Regions from separate parts of the Streptomyces sp. NPDC093510 genome, predicted to be linked through region 1. Evidence: riboswitches for the same ligand, from Rfam matches in the RefSeq annotation. Region 1 holds a riboswitch; each other region holds the start of a gene.
The links. Region 1 has a riboswitch for S-adenosylmethionine ahead of AB0N81_RS13200 (hypothetical protein). Riboswitches for the same ligand answer to the same signal wherever they lie in the genome.
Positions count from the first base shown of each region.

Region 2: another riboswitch for S-adenosylmethionine. It lies ahead of AB0N81_RS07085 (aminotransferase class V-fold PLP-dependent enzyme); the one in region 1 lies ahead of AB0N81_RS13200 (hypothetical protein).
Region 3: another riboswitch for S-adenosylmethionine. It lies ahead of thrC (threonine synthase); the one in region 1 lies ahead of AB0N81_RS13200 (hypothetical protein).

Region 1 covers NZ_JBFBEE010000007.1:50,537-55,707, reverse strand. Annotated here, with positions in the region: gene AB0N81_RS13210 (translation initiation factor 2) at 1-1,142, opposite strand, end outside; gene AB0N81_RS13205 (radical SAM protein) at 1,368-2,726, shown strand; SAM riboswitch class IV at 2,768-2,877, shown strand; gene AB0N81_RS13200 (hypothetical protein) at 2,922-3,179, shown strand; gene AB0N81_RS13195 (SDR family oxidoreductase) at 3,281-4,015, shown strand; gene AB0N81_RS13190 (GNAT family protein) at 4,036-4,590, shown strand; partial or broken gene AB0N81_RS13185 (amino acid permease) at 4,571-4,785, opposite strand; gene AB0N81_RS13180 (hypothetical protein) at 4,928-5,171, opposite strand, start outside.
Region 2 covers NZ_JBFBEE010000004.1:5,479-10,649, reverse strand. Annotated here, with positions in the region: gene AB0N81_RS07090 (glycerate kinase) at 1-738, shown strand, start outside; gene AB0N81_RS07085 (aminotransferase class V-fold PLP-dependent enzyme) at 687-2,060, opposite strand; SAM riboswitch class IV at 2,265-2,382, opposite strand; gene trpD (anthranilate phosphoribosyltransferase) at 2,478-3,542, opposite strand; gene AB0N81_RS07075 (cytochrome bc complex cytochrome b subunit) at 3,733-5,171, opposite strand, start outside.
Region 3 covers NZ_JBFBEE010000002.1:179,768-184,938, forward strand. Annotated here, with positions in the region: gene otsB (trehalose-phosphatase) at 1-263, shown strand, start outside; gene AB0N81_RS03180 (trehalose-6-phosphate synthase) at 316-1,722, opposite strand; gene AB0N81_RS03185 (glucosyl-3-phosphoglycerate synthase) at 1,790-2,734, opposite strand; SAM riboswitch class I at 2,899-3,027, shown strand; gene thrC (threonine synthase) at 3,021-4,340, shown strand; gene AB0N81_RS03195 (MoaD/ThiS family protein) at 4,458-4,733, shown strand; gene AB0N81_RS03200 (cold-shock protein) at 5,153-5,171, shown strand, end outside.

The sequences.
Region 1 (5,171 bases):
TCGGCGAGCGCGGCCGAGGTGCCGGGCACATACGCGGCGACGGCGCGTTCCAGATCGGTCGTGGTCGTCCCGTCCAGCGGGCACAACACCGGTACGTGGGCGAGGAGTTCGGCCATCGGGGTGCCCGCGATCAGCTCGCCGCCCCCGTCGCCCGAGGCGAGCACCGGAACGTCACGCGCCGCCGCCGCGTACAGCGCGGCCGAGCCGTGGTCGGTGACGACCGTGTCGGCGGCGATGAGCAGGGCGGCCCACTCCTCGTCGGGACGGGCCAGGACCAGGCCCGCGTCGAGAGCGGGCGCGAGGTCCTGCGCGAGGTCGAACTCCCCGGTCCTGCTGTGCTCGTTGGGATGCAGGACGAGCCCCAACTGGTACGTGTCGTGGGGCAGTTCGGCGGCCAGGCGGGCGGGGAGCCCGGGGTGGCGCCGGATCAGGGAGTGCGGGCCCCACGTGGAGGTGAGGACGACGAGTTTGCGGCCATGGGTGCGCAGGGCGGCCCGGTAGCGCTCGCGCAGCGGGAGGGAGGCGAGGACGCGGTCGAGCGTGGGGTCTCCGGTGACGGTGGCGCGCGCCGCGGCGGGCGGGCACTCGGCGGCGAGGCGGGCGACCTGGGAGGGGTGGGCCAGCGCGTGGAGGCGGGCCAAGGGGTGCCCGCCCGGCATCAGGAGGGCGGGGTCCATGCCGGACGCGGAGTCGCCGGAGCCTTCCTCCTCCCTGAGGGCCTTGTTGTAGCCCGCTCCGTGCGGCAGCAGGACACACGGGCCGCGGAGCCCGTCGAGGCCCCCCTTGGGGCTGGCGGCCAGGATCAGGTCGTGGGGGCGGGCGAGGGCCTCGGCCCACGGGATGGTGCGGCCGCCTGCCCGCTCGACCGCCCGGAGGGCGTCGGTGCCGAAGTCGGAGCCGGGGACGAGGGTGAAGCGGCGGCGGACGCGGTCGTCACCGGCGAAGACGGGGAGGACGTCGAGGAGCCGGTGCAGGGCGGTCGCCGACCGTGCGGCGAAAAGGACGTGCCGCACGCGACCAGATCCCTCGGGCCCGCTGCCCGCTGCCCGCTGCCCGCTGCCCGCTGCCCGCTGCCCGCTGCCCGCTGCCCGCTGCCCGCTGCCCGCTGCCCGCTGCCCGCTGCCCGCTTCGGGATTGTTCATTCTAGTTCGGGAGGCGGTCGTGTGTGACCCGTTTCCGCACTTCGGGGCGGGTATGTGGGGGTCGGCGGGCGGCATGCCGCAGATCGTACCCGGACCGCCCGGCCGGGCCCGCAGGATAGACCTGCGGCGGATGCGCGCTGCGACCGGAGTCGGATCCGGAAAGCATCCGCAGGGTATTAGCGTGGTCTGAACAGATCGATCGACAGGATCCGAGGTGCCCGGCACATGCCAAGCCGCAGCGAGAGCCGTACCCAGCTCATCGAGTCACTCATGGAGCGGTTCCCGCACGTGCCGCGGGAAGCCGTGATCAAGGAGGATCTGCTGCGCGGCGGCATCGCCTTCGACGAGTCCGCGCTGAGCGACAACGAAGGCGGCGACGTCAAGCCGAAGTCGTACTTCATCTTCTCCTTCGACCACGGCACGCTCCCCGAGCTGGGCGCCGCCGCGCTGCGCCGCCCGCCGGAGGAGATCGTCCTCACCGGCGGCCCGTACGAGCTGCGCCGCACCGTCGTCTCGGTGCGTGTGAACCCGTCCTCGCCCTACCGTGTGGCCGCCGACGACAACGGCGTGCTCGGCCTCTACCTGGACGGCGTGCGGATCTCCGACGTCGGCCTGCCCCCGATGCCGGACTATTACCGGCACACGCTGGAGAACGGCAAGTCGGTGATGGAGGTCGCGCCCACCATCCAGTGGGGCTACCTCATCTATCTGACGGTCTTCCGGGTCTGCCAGTACTTCGGCGCCAAGGAGGAGTGCCAGTACTGCGACATCAACCACAACTGGCGCCAGCAGAAGGCGGCGGGTCGCCCCTACACGGGCGTGAAGCCGATGGACGAGGTCCTCGAAGCCCTCGCCATCATCGACAAGTACGACACGAACAAGTCGTCCACCGCGTACACGCTCACCGGCGGCGCCATCACCACGCAGCTCCAGGGCAAGGACGAGGCCGACTTCTACGGGCAGTACGCGAAGGCCATCGAGGAGCGCTTCCCGGGCCGCTGGATCGGCAAGGTCGTCGCGCAGGCCCTGCCGAAGGCGGACGTGCAGCGCTTCCACGACTACGGCGTACGGATCTACCACCCCAACTACGAGGTGTGGGACCCGTACCTCTTCGAGCGGTACTGCCCCGGCAAGGAGCGCTACGTCGGCCGCGACGAGTGGCACCGCCGCATCCTGGACTCCGCCGAGGTGTTCGGGCCGCGCAACGTGATCCCGAACTTCGTCGCGGGTGTCGAGATGGCCGAGCCGTTCGGCTTCAAGACGGTCGACGAGGCCATCGACTCCACCGTCGAGGGCCTGCAGTACTTCATGTCGCGCGGCATCACGCCCCGCTTCACCACCTGGTGCCCTGAGCCCACGACCCCCCTCGGCAAGGCGAACCCGCAGGGTGCGCCGCTGGAGTACCACGTGCGGCTCCTGGAGGCCTACCGCGCGACGATGGAGGCCAACGGCCTCAGCTCGCCGCCCGGATACGGCCCGGCGGGCCCCGGCAACGCGGTCTTCTCGGTCAGCTCCTTCATGGACAGCCTGCCCGCGGAGGCGGCCGCTCCCGAGGACGCCGTCGTCCCGGAGGGGAGCCGGTAGCCCCGGACCGGCCGCAGAGGCGCCGTGTTACGGTCGGACCGGGTCACGAGTTCCAGCGTCAAGCCCCGGCTCGCTGGACGGCACCCCGCTCCGTCGCGGGTGCCCCGGGTGACGACCCGCCCCGTGCGACGTGCACGGGGAACGGCGGATCACCGGGGTCGGCGACACCGGGGTCCACGACTCCGGAGGCGCACCATGACGCACCCGCACGACACCCTCACCTCGATCGACGTGCTCCTGTCCGCGTACGACGTCTCGGACGACGGCCGGATCGATCTGCACGTGCTCGGCCCGACCAGGGGCGTGCCCTCGGCCCTGTGGACGCGCGACCCGGAGCGGCTGCGCGCCCTGCTGCGGGAGCACGGGGGCCCGGCACAGTGGCAGCCCCGCCGGAACGTGCTGAGGCTGCGGCGCGGCACCGTGGGCACCACCCCCGTGAAGGTGGCCCCCTGACGAAGATCACCGCTTCGTAGGATGACGACGTGTTCCGGACGCGGGCGATCCCCGCGTCCGGGCGGGCGCGACAGTCAGCCACCCCGAGTCGGAGGTCCACCGTGCAACACCACCCCGTCACCGTCGTCACCGGCGGCAGTCGCGGTATCGGCGCAGCTGTCAGCGCCCGTCTCGCCGAGGACGGCCACGACGTCGTCATCGGCTACCACTCGAACGCGACGGCCGCGGAAGAGGCCGCCGAGGCGGTCCGCGCCGCCGGCCGCCGCTGCGTCACCGTCCGGGTCGACACCGCCGACGAGGCCGACGTCGACCGCCTCTTCGACACCGCCGCCGCCGAGCTCGGCCCGGTTACAGGCCTGGTCAACAACGCCGGGGTGAGCGGCCCCGTCGGTCCTCTCGCCGACGCCGACGTGGCGGGCATGCGCCGGGCACTCGATGTGAACGTACTCGGGTATCTGCTCTGCGCCCGGCGCGCGGTGCGGGACATGAAGGCCGCGGGCGGCGGCGCGATCGTGAACCTCTCGTCCGCCGCGGCGACCCTCGGCGCACCCGGCGAGTACGTCCACTACGCGGCCGCCAAGGGCGCCGTCGACACGTTGACGGTCGGCCTGTCCAAGGAGGTCGCCGGGGACGGCATCCGGGTCAACGCCGTTGCCCCCGGCGTCATCTGGACCGAGTTCCACGCCGACCCGGAGCGCCCCGCGAAGCTCGCGTCGGGCATCCCCATGGGACGCTCCGGCCGGCCGTCGGAGATCGCGGCGGCCGTCGCCTGGCTGCTCTCGGACGACGCCTCGTACGCGACCGGCACGGTGCTGAGGGTCGCCGGCGGCCGCTGACGCCGTCGTAGGCTGGGCTGATGATCAGTGGAGTGGTCGCTCTCACGAAAGACGTCCTCATCCGGCCCGTCGTACTCGACGACGCGGAGGCACTCGCCCGCGCCCACCGGCGCAATCGCGCCCATCTGGCGCCCTGGGACCCGGCCAGGACCGCGGCCTTCTTCACCACGGAGGGCCAGGCCGAGCGGGTCATGGCGCAGCTGGCGGAGGGCCGCGAGGGCCGGTCCGCGCACTGGGTGCTCGTGAGCGCGGGCGAGATCATCGGTCACGCCGCCCTGTCCAACATCGTGCTGGGCCCGGTCCGCAGCGCGAACCTCGGCTACTGGATCGACGCGGAGCACGTGGGCCGTGGGCTCGCCTCCGCCGCCGCGCGGCACGTCTGCGAGGCGGCGGACGGCCAACTCGGCCTGCACCGCGTCGAGGCGGGCACGCTGCTGCACAACACCGCGTCGCAGCGCGTGCTCGCGAAGTGCGGTTTCGAGGAGTACGGGATCGCGCCGGGCTACCTGTTCATCAACGGTGCCTGGCGCGACCACCGGCTCTTCCAGAAGATCCTCAACGACCGCCCCGCGTAAGGCGGTCGACCTCGGCCTGCTCGCGGTCGGAGCCGTACGCCTGCGGCGTGCTGTACGACCGGCGCGCGACGAACGGTTCATCGAGCTGACGGTCACCGGCGAAACCTGCGGAAGACAGCACAGCACCGTCACGAACGCCACCCAGACCACGGCGACCCAGCCGATCGGCCTGCTCCAGTGGCCCAGGTTCCACGGCTCGTTGGACGTCTCCTCCGACAGGGTAGCCAAGCTCCTTGAGGCGCTCCGCCTCGTGGATGGAGCTCGACGGCCAGGTGGGGCGGGACACGACTGGACCTCCGGTGGGGGGACGGCGGTGAGGGGGCGGGGGCCGGCGGGCTCAGCCCAGGCCGCGGGAGGCGCCGGAGCAGCGGGCGCGGGCCTGGACGAAGACCTCGGCGGCGGCATCGGCGTCGCCGGGGGAGTGGGTGCGGTACGTCCACGGCACGGTCGTGAAGAACGGGTCGAGGGCCTGGAAGACCCGTGACGCGTCGTGGAACTGATGGGCGCCCCACAGCGCGTGCGCCAGGTGGTTGAGGTCGAGGAGCGAGGTCGTGGCGAGCGCGGCGTGGTCGAACCACATT
Region 2 (5,171 bases), on a different contig from region 1:
GGCGGGCGCGAGTTGACGCGGTTGAGCCGGATCGACCCGACCGGCCTCGATCCGCGCATCGGGAACACCGAGATCCGCGTCGCCTGCAACCCCTTCAACGTCCTGTGCGGCGAGCGCGGCGTGGCCCGCGTCTTCGGCCCCCAGAAGGGCGCGACACCCCAGCAGGCCGAACGGCTGGCGGCCGCCCTGGAACACTGGGCGCACATCCTCACCAGGGACCTGCGCGTACGGTCCGACCTCTTCGGCGGACCCGGCACGGGCGCGTCGGGCGGCCTCGGCGCCGGGCTCGCCGCCCTCGGCGCCGCGCTGCTCCCCCGCTTCGACGTCCTGCTCGAACGGCTCGACCTCGACGAACGGCTCGCCCGCGCCGACCTGGTCATCACCGCGGAGGGCGCCCTGGACCACCAGACTCCGCGCGGCAAGGTCCCCGCCGAGGTGGCCCGCCGCGCGAAGCGGTCCGGCCGCCCGGTCCTGGTGCTCGCGGGCACGATCGGGGACGGCGCGCACACCGTCCGCGCGCTGGGCGTGGACGCGTACAGCTCGATCCTGCCCGCCCCGGTCTCGCTGACGGAGGCGCTCGGCCGGGGCGACGAGTTCCTCACCGACGCGACGGAACGGGCCCTGCGGATGATCCAGCTCGGGTCACGGCTGCCGGGCGGCCGGCCGACCGCGGGGCAGGCGGCGGCTCAGGCGGCGGCGCTGGTGTCCGGCACGCAACGCCCGTCCTCCGTGCGGTAGTTCCACCGCGCGCCGTCCGCCACCAGCTCCTTGACGGCACGCACGAAGCGCTCGACGTGCTCGTCCGGGGTGCCCGCGCCGAAACTCACCCGGATGGCGTTCAGCGACCTCTCGCCCGGCGCGGCCTCGGGGGCGCCGCACTCGCCGGGCTCGTCGGGCTCGCTGCCGAGGAGGGTGCGCACCAGCGGGTGGGCGCAGAACAGGCCGTCCCGTACGCCGATGCCGTACTCGGCGGAGAGCGCGGCGGCGAAGTGCGAGCTGTTCCAGCCGTCCACGACGAAGGAGATGACACCCACGCGCGGCGCGTCGTCCCCGAAGAGCGAGAGCACGCGCACGGCGGGCACCTCGGCGAGCCCCTCGCGCACCTTGCCGATCAAGTACTGCTCCCTGGCGACGAGTTCGTCGAAGCCCGCCTCGGTGAGCGCCTTGCAGGCGGAGGCGATCGAGTAGACGCCGATGACGTTCGGCGAACCCGCCTCGTGGCGGGCCGCGGTGTCGTGCCACTCCACGTCCACTCCGCCGTCCGCACGCCGTGCGACCTTGCGCGAGGCGCCGCCGCCCGCGAGGTACGGCTCGGCCTCCCGCAGCCAGTCGGAGCGGCCCGCGAGGACGCCCGAGCCGAAGGGCGCGTACAGCTTGTGTCCGGAGAAGGCGACCCAGTCGACGTCCAACTCAGCGACGGAGACCGGGTGGTGGGGCGCGAGCTGCGCGGCGTCGAGGACGATCCGGGCGCCGTGGGCGTGCGCGGCGGCGGCCAGCTCCCGCACCGGCCACAGCTCGCCGGTGACGTTGGAGGCACCGGTCACGCACACCAGGGCGGGCCCGTAGGGGTCGCGGTCGGCCAGTGCGCGCTCCAGGGTCTGGACGGCCTCGTCGGGGGTGCGCGGCGCGTTCAGGTAGGTCACCCGGGCGTCGCGCCACGGCAGGAGCGAGGCGTGGTGCTCGGTCTCGAAGACGAAGACCTGGCAGTCGGCGGGCAGGGCCGCGGCCAGCAGGTTCAGGGAGTCGGTGGTGGAGCGGGTGAAGACGACCTGGTCGTCCTCGCGGCAGCCGAGGAACTCGGCGACGGCGACCCGGCTGTTCTCGAACAGGTCGGTGGAGAGCTGCGACAGGTACCCGGCGCCGCGGTGCACGCTGCCGTAGTACGGCGCGTACGCCGCCACGTCGTCCCACACCCGCTGCAGCGCGGGTGCGCTCGCCGCGTAGTCGAGCGCGGCGTAGCTCACCTCGCCGCCGGTGACCAGCGGAACGGTGACGTCCCTGCCGAGGACCGGCAGCGGGGCACAGACGGAGGCGTCGACGGCGACGGCGGAAACAGACATGGCGAACTCCCGTGAGAGGCAGGTGAATTCACCGCGCCGGAGCTGCGTCGGAGCTGTGTCCGAGCTACGTCGACGGCGCGGGAGAAGAGTGCAAAAGGGTGTGCGGAGGCGGGGCGTGAAAGCCCTGTCACATTCGCTTGCTCACGAGACTGCTCCCTCGATGACCAGGACCCCTGGGCTGTGTCAACTCGAAAGAGTGCGAGGGGTCCGCGCTTGCCATACGCCTTGCTGCGTACGACCTGGTCTTCACCCGGGGCACCCCGCCACGGACGGAGGGTTGCCGGACAGCGGGCCGGGGCCGTAGTCGCTGTCACTCATGACCTGTGCAGCATCCTGCCACACGATCTTCGACGCGCAAGGCGCAGTCCAGAATCCGGACTGCGCCTTGCGTCACATCGTCGGGCCCGAGGGAGCCCCTCAGCGGTTGCTGGCGGCCACCCAGCGCTCCAGGGACTTCTTCGCGGCCCCGGAGTCGATCGCCTGCGCCGCCCGTGCCATACCGGCCCGGATCTGCTCCGCCAGCGGCGCGTCGGTGGGGGCGAGGGCGACCAGCGCGGCCGCCGAGTTGAGCAGCACCGCGTCCCGCACCGGCCCGCCCTCCCCGTCGAGGAGCCGCAGCGCCACCTCCGCGTTGTACGAGGCGTCGGCGCCCCGCAGCGCCTCGACGGGCACCAGGTCGATCCCGACGTCGCGGGGGTCGAAGGCCTCCTCGCGCACGGCGCCGTCCCGCACCACCCAGACGCGGGACGTGGACGTCGTCGTCAGCTCGTCGAGCCCGTCGTCGCCGCGGAAGACGAGGGACGAGTGGCCCCGCTCGGCGAAGACGCCCGCCACGATGGGCGCCATCCGCGGGTCGGCGACCCCGACCGCCTGGGCCCGCACCTTGGCCGGATTGGTGAGCGGGCCGAGGAGGTTGAAGACGGTCCGGATGCCCAGCTGGCTGCGCGCGGCGCCGGCGTGCCGCAGCGCGGGGTGGAACTTCACGGCGAAGCAGAACGTGATGCCGGCCTCGTCCGCGACCTCGACGACCCGCTGCGGGGTGAGGTCGAGGTTGACGCCGAGCTTCTCCAGCACGTCGGAGGCGCCGGACGCGCTGGAGGCGGCGCGGTTGCCGTGCTTGACGACCTTCGCGCCCGCTCCCGCGACGACGATCGCGGACATGGTCGAGATGTTGACGGTCTTGGCGCCGTCGCCGCCCGTGCCCACGATGTCGACGCTGGGGCCCGGTACGTCGATGACGTTGGCGTGCGCGTACATCGCGCGGACCAGACCGGAGATCTCCTCGACGGTCTCGCCCTTGGCGCGCAGCGCGACCACGAAGCCCGCGATCTGCGCGTCGGTGGCCTCGCCCCGCATGATGCGGTCCATGGCCCAGGCCGTGTCGTCGGCGCTCTGGTCACGGCCTTCGAGCAGGCCGTTCAGTACGACGGGCCAGGAACGGTCCGCCGCGGTGTCGCCTCCTGCGGGGGTCACAGCGTTCATAGCCGCTCCTGGTCTTCGTCTGCTCATGCGTATGTGGAGAACACCCCGGGAATGCGGGGTGGGACCACCCTATCCAGCCCCCGGGGACGGCAAAGAGCCCCGTCCATGCAATGGACGGGGCTCTTGCCGTGGCGACCATGGGCGTCCCCCGCTCGAGCGAAGCCGAGAGTGGGGGAGGTCAATCAGGTGATCAGTGGTGGCCGTGGCCGCTCGTGATCTCCTTGTACTCCTCGGCGGTGGGCTTGGGGATCTGGCTGTCCTCCCCGTAGTAGCCCTTGGAGAGCTTGGCCCGGAGCTTCTGCGAACCGGACACCTTGCGCTCGACACCGTTCTCGTCGACCTTCGGGCCGAGTTCGAGCGGCTTGTACTGCTCGTGCGCGGTCAGCGTGTGCAGCTGGTCCTTGCCGAGCGGCTCGTGGACCTCGATGAACTCGCCGTGCGGCAGGCGCTTGATGATGCCCGACTCGCGGCCGTGCAGCACCTTGTCCCTGTCGCGCCGCTGGAGACCCAGGCAGATCCGCTTGGTGACGATGAAGGCGATGACCGGTCCGACGAAGAAGCCGATCCGGACGAACCAGGTGATCGCGTTCAGCGACAGGTGGAAGTGGGTGGCCCACAGGTCGTTGCCACCACCGACCAGCATGATCATGTACGCCGTGATCCACGCGACACCGAAGGCCGTACGGGTCGGTGCGTTGCGCGGGCGGTCCAGGATGTGGTGCTCGCGCTTGTCGCCGGTGACCCACGACTCGATGAACGGGTAGACCGCGATCGCGGCGAGGACCAGCGGGAAGATCATCAGCGGGATGAACACGCCCAGGACGAGCGTGTGACCCCAGAGGTTGATCTCCCAGCCCGGCATCACACGGATCAGACCCTCGGCGAAGCCCATGTACCAGTCGGGCTGGGCGCCGGTGGACACCTGGTCCGGGCGGTACGGGCCGATGGCCCAGATCGGGTTGATCGAGGCGACCGCCGCGATGACCGCGATGACACCGAAGACCAGGAAGAAGAAGCCTCCGGCCTTGGCCATGTAGACCGGCAGCAGCGGCATGCCGACGACGTTCTTGTTGGTCTTTCCGGGGCCCGCGAACTGCGTGTGCTTGTGGTAGAAGACCAGGATCAGGTGCGCCACCATCAGGCCGAGCATGATGCCCGGCAGCAGCAGGATGTGCACCGAGTAGAACCGCGCCACGAAGTCGCCGCCGGGGAACTCCCCGCCGAACAGGAACATCGACAGGTAGGTACCGATGACCGGCACCGCCAGGATGGCGCCCTGCATGAAGCGGACACCGGTGCCGGAGAGCAGGTCGTCCGGGAGCGAGTAGCCGGTGAAACCGGTGAACATGCCCAGGAAGAACAGCAGGAAGCCGAAGAGCCAGTTGACCTCACGCGGCTTGCGGAACGCACCCGTGAAGAACACGCGCATCATGTGCACGAACATGCCGGCGAGGAAGATCAGCGCCGCCCAGTGGTGGATCTGCCGGATCAGCAGACCACCGCGCACATCGAAGGAGATGTGCATGGTCGAGTTGAACGCCTCGGACATCAGCTGACCCTGCAGCGGGATGTAGCTGCCGTGGTACTCCACCTCGTTCATCGACGGGTGGAAGAACAGCGTCAGGTACA
Region 3 (5,171 bases), on a different contig from region 1:
CGCCCGGCATGGACAAGGGCGTGGCCCTCGCCGAGTATCTGCGCGAGGTGGGCGCCGAGTCCGTTCTGTACGCGGGCGACGACCTCGGCGACCTGCCCGCCTTCGGCGCCGTCGAGAAGCTCCGTTCGGACGGTGTCGCGGGCCTGCTCGTGTGCAGCGGCAGCACGGAGGTCGAGGAGCTGGCCGGGCGGGCCGACCTGGTCGTGGACGGACCGCTGGGTGTCGTACGGCTGCTGTCGGCGATCACCGCCAGGCTGCCCTGACCGTCTGCTCTGACCGCTGCCCCGACCGCGCGGGCGCCTCAGCCCGCGCGTCTCAGCCCGTCAGGGCCCGCAGCTGGTCCAGGAACCACTGCGCGGGCGGCAGCGCCGTCGCCGCCGCCGCGAGGCGCTTGGTGCGCTCGGCACGCTCCTCCGGAGACATCACGAGACCCGCGTGCAGCGCCTCAGCGGTGGCCGTCACGTCGAAGGGGTTCACGGACAGCGCGTCGTCGCCGAGCTCCTCGTGGGCGCCCGCCTCCCGCGAAAGGACCAGCGCGCAGCCCTCGTCGGAGACGACAGGGACCTCCTTCGCGACGAGGTTCATGCCGTCGCGGATGGGGTTGACCAGCGCCACGTCCGCCATGCGGTAGGCCGCGAGCGAGCGGGCGAAGTCGTCCTTGACGTGCAGGACCACCGGGGTCCAGCCGTCCGTCCCGTACGTGGCGTTGATGTCCTCGGCGACCCGGGAGACCTCCGCGGTGTACTCGCGGTAGACCGCCAGGTCCTGCCGGGACGGGTAGGCGAAGGCGACGTGCACGACGCGCTCCCGCCACTCGGGGCGGGTGTCGAGCAGCTCGCGGTAGGCGTGCAGGCCCCGCACGATGTTCTTGGACAGCTCGGTGCGGTCCACCCGCACGATCAGCTTCCGGTTCTCGCCGTCCTGCCGGCCCGTCTGCTCCCGCAGCGCCCGCATCCGCTCCTCGACGTCGTCACGCCGGGACCGCTCCCGCAGGAAGTCCGCGTCGGCGCCGAGCCCGTGCACACCGATCCGAGTGCCCGAGGTCCCGCCGACGATCCGCACACAGCACTCGGTGAACGCGTCCGCCCACCGCCCGGTGAGGAACCCGAGCCGGTCGGCGCCGAGCATCCCGCGCAGCAGCTGCTCGGCCACGTCGTCCGGCAGCATCCGGAAGTAGTCGGCGGGCGCCCACGGCGTGTGCGAGAAGTGGCCGATGCGCACGTCGTCGCGGAGCTCCCGCAGCATGCCAGGCACCAGCGCCAGGTGGTAGTCCTGCACGAGGACCGCGGCCCCCGGCCCCGCCTCCTGGGCGAGCGCCTCGGCGAACGCCCGGTTGTACGTCTCGTACGCCGCCCACTGTGCACGGAACTCCGGCCCGAAGGCCGGTTCCAGCGGCGTCTGGTAGAGCAGGTGGTGGACGAACCACAGCACCGAGTTCGCGATGCCGTTGTACGCGTCCGCGTGGACGGCCGCGTCGATGTCCAGCATCCGTACGCCCGGTTCCCCGACGCCGCGCCGCACCGCCTCGCGGTCGCCGTCGCCGAGCGCCGCGCACACCCACAGGGCGTCGGCCTCGTCACCGATGGCGCTGAGCCCGGAGACCAGGCCACCGCCGCCGCGCCTGGCGGTCAGCCGCCCGTCCTCCTCCACGGTGTACGAGACGGGGCCGCGGTTGGACGCGACGAGTACCTGCGCTGCTGACGAACCGTGCTCGGAGACCATGTGGCAAAACGTAGCCCGTCCCGGGGCCGGGCAAACGTACGGCCGGACTCCGCCTGGCCGGGACCGGTCACGCCACGCGGCGGTGCGCGTACTCGGCGACGCCGCTCATGGGCGGCCGCTCCTCCGTGTCGACGGCGTACGTCCGCGGCACGAACCCGTCCTCGCCCCTCTCGAACTGCGTGAGCTCGGGGCGTACGAGGTGGCCGCGGGCGAGCCGCAGCTGTGCGGTCCGGTAGATCGCCGCCGCCATCCGCCCCAGCGCCTGCCCGTCCTGGTGCCGGTGCTTGCGCACCCCCACGTCCACCTGCGCCAGCGCGTCCAGGCCCACCGTGTGCAGCGCGTCGACGAGCAGGCCGAGCTCCACGCCGTACCCGACGGGGAACGGCAGCCGCTCCAGGAGCGACCTGCGGGCCGCGTACTCGCCGCCGAGCGGCTGGACGAACCCCGCCAGCTGCGGCCAGTGCATGTTCAGCAGCGGCCGCGCCATCAGCTCCGTCACCCGGCCGCCCTGCCCGGCAGCCTCACCCAGCGGCCGGTCGTACATCGCCTTCACGAAGGCCACGTCCGGGTCGGTGAGCAGCGGGCCCACGATCCCCGAGACGAAGTCCGCGGAGAACTCCCGCAGGTCGGCGTCGACGAACGCGACGATGTCACCGCTCGTCACGAGCAGCGAGCGCCACAGCACCTCGCCCTTGCCCGGAACGGCCGGTATGCGTGGCAGGATCTCGTCCCTGCGGACGACCTTGGCGCCCGCGGCCGCCGCGACCTCGGCCGTGCGGTCCGTGGACCCGGAGTCGATCACCACGAGCTCGTCGACCAGCGGAACCTTCTCCATCAGCTCGCGGCGTATCTCGGCGACGATCTCGCCGACCGTCCCCTCCTCGTCGAGTGCGGGCAGCACGACGCTCACCGAGGCGCCGCAGGCGCGCTTGGCGTCGGTCAGCCGGGCCGTCGGCCGGTCGTCGACGGACCAGGAACGCCTGCTGAGCCAGCGCTCGACCTCTTCCAGCACGGTCGCGGTCCTCCCATAGGTGTTCGATGTGACCCATCTCGCGGTTCGGACGACTATCTCAAGGGTCCGGGGCTTCGGTTACAGTCTTGAACAACGCCGGTGACCATCGCATGTCGGGGTCACCGCCGCGTTGAGATCGACAACTGAAACCCATAATCGAAAACCGCTCATCCAGAGGGGCAGAGGGAAACGGCCCGTTGAAGCCCCGGCAACCCTCCCGCCGACCGCGAGGTCACGGTGGGGAAGGTGCCAATTCCGTCTCGCGGCGAGATGCGTCGCGAGGAAGATGAGGAGAAAGGGCCTCGCCTCCATGGCTGTGCAGACTGTCGCCACCGAAAGCACCACCCCTTCCGTCGACCTCGGGCCCGCCTCCGGCCTCTCCTGCCGTGAGTGCGGCACCAAGTTCCCGCTCGGCCCGATCTTCGCCTGCGCCGAGTGTTTCGGCCCCCTCGAAGTCGCGTACGACCTGCCTCTCGGCGACCCGGAAGCCCTCCGCAAGCAGATCGAGGCAGGACCCGCCAACATCTGGCGCTACGCCCCGCTGCTCCCCGTCCCCGCCGACGTGGCCGACAAGCCGAACCTGAACCCCGGCTGGACCCAGCTCGTCAAGGCCGACAACCTCGCCCGCGAACTCGGCGCCGAGCAGGGCAAGTTGTTCGTCAAGGACGACTCCGGAAACCCCACGCACTCCTTCAAGGACCGCGTCGTCGCGCAGGCCCTCGAGGCCGCGCGCGCCTTCGGCTTCACCACGCTGTCCTGCTCCTCCACCGGCAACCTGGCCGGTGCCGTGGGCGCCGCCGCCGCCCGCGCCGGCTTCCGCTCCTGCGTGTTCATCCCGCACGACCTGGAGCAGGGCAAGGTCGTCATGGCCGCGGTCTACGGCGGTGAACTCGTCGGCATCGAGGGCAACTACGACGACGTGAACCGCTTCTGCTCCGAGCTCATCGGCGACCCGCTGGGCGAGGGCTGGGGCTTCGTCAACGTCAACCTGCGGCCGTACTACGGCGAGGGCTCCAAGACCCTCGCGTACGAGATCTGCGAGCAGCTCGGCTGGGAGCTGCCCGACCAGCTCGTCATCCCGATCGCGTCCGGCTCACAGCTCACGAAGATCGACAAGGGTCTGAAGGAGCTCATCGCGCTCGGCCTGGTGGCGGACAAGCCGTACAAGATCTTCGGCGCGCAGGCGGAGGGGTGCTCCCCGGTGTCGGCCGCGTTCAAGGCCGGTCACGACGTCGTGCGCCCCCAGAAGCCGAACACCATCGCCAAGTCGCTTGCCATCGGCAACCCCGCGGACGGTCCGTACGTGCTGGACATCGCGCGCCGCACGGGTGGTGCGGTGGAGGATGTGAACGACGAGCAGGTCGTCGAGGCGATCAAGATTCTCGCGCGCACGGAAGGGATCTTCGCGGAGACCGCGGGGGGTGTGACGGTGGGCGTCACGAAGAAGCTCTTCGAGGCGGGGCTCCTCGACCCGGCCCTCACCACGGTCGTGCTCAACACCGGGGACGGCCTGAAGACGCTGGACGCTGTCGCTGAGACTTCGCAGGCCACGGCGACGATCAAGCCCAGTCTCGAAGCGTTTCGCTCCGCGGGGCTCGCCGACTAGTCGCCGTAGGGCCCGAGGTCCGCTGTCGACCGCGGGTCGTGGTCCGTCCTCGCGCAGTTCCCCGCGCCCCTGAAGGGGCGCCACCTGACCGTCCCCCTCAATCACCGAGGTGAATCCATGAGCGTCAACGTCCGTATCCCCACCATTCTGCGCACCTACACCGGTGGCAAGGCCGAGGTCGTCGCCGAGGGGGCGAATCTTGGTGAGGTCATCGCCGATCTGGAGAAGAACCACACCGGCATCGCCGCCCGCGTCCTGGACGACCAGGGCAAGCTGCGCCGCTTCGTCAACGTGTACGTGAACGACGACGACGTCCGTTTTGAGCAGGGCCTGGAGACGGCCACGCCGGACGGCGCCGGTGTCTCGATCATTCCCGCCGTCGCCGGCGGCTGATCTTTTCGCAAGCACCCTGCGTTATCTGAATTGCCCCCTCCGCGAGAGAAACGGAGGGGGCAATTCTGCATGGTTGAGCGCGGTACAGTTGGGAAGCGTGCTTCGCCGTCAGTGCCGAGTGCATATACGAAGTCGGCCCGGAGCCGACAAGAAGTAGCCAAAGAGCGCTGCCCATTTGAGCCTTATGCCGCTTTTGCCTGGCCCGACTTGCCCTGAATTCCGGCGAATTCTCCGCATATTACCGTTCGGGCGTGCCCAGAATTCTCGTCCGATTGACCTGTTGCAGACGGCAGTTGGACAGATACATTCAGCGGCGGTCGACGCGTTCCGGCGCACACCCCCAATCAGTGGGGGGTGAGGTCTGACCCGGGTCCGCGAAGTGCGGTCCTGTGCAAGGGCCAGTAATAGGGGAGTTAGGCATGGCTCAGGGCACCGTCA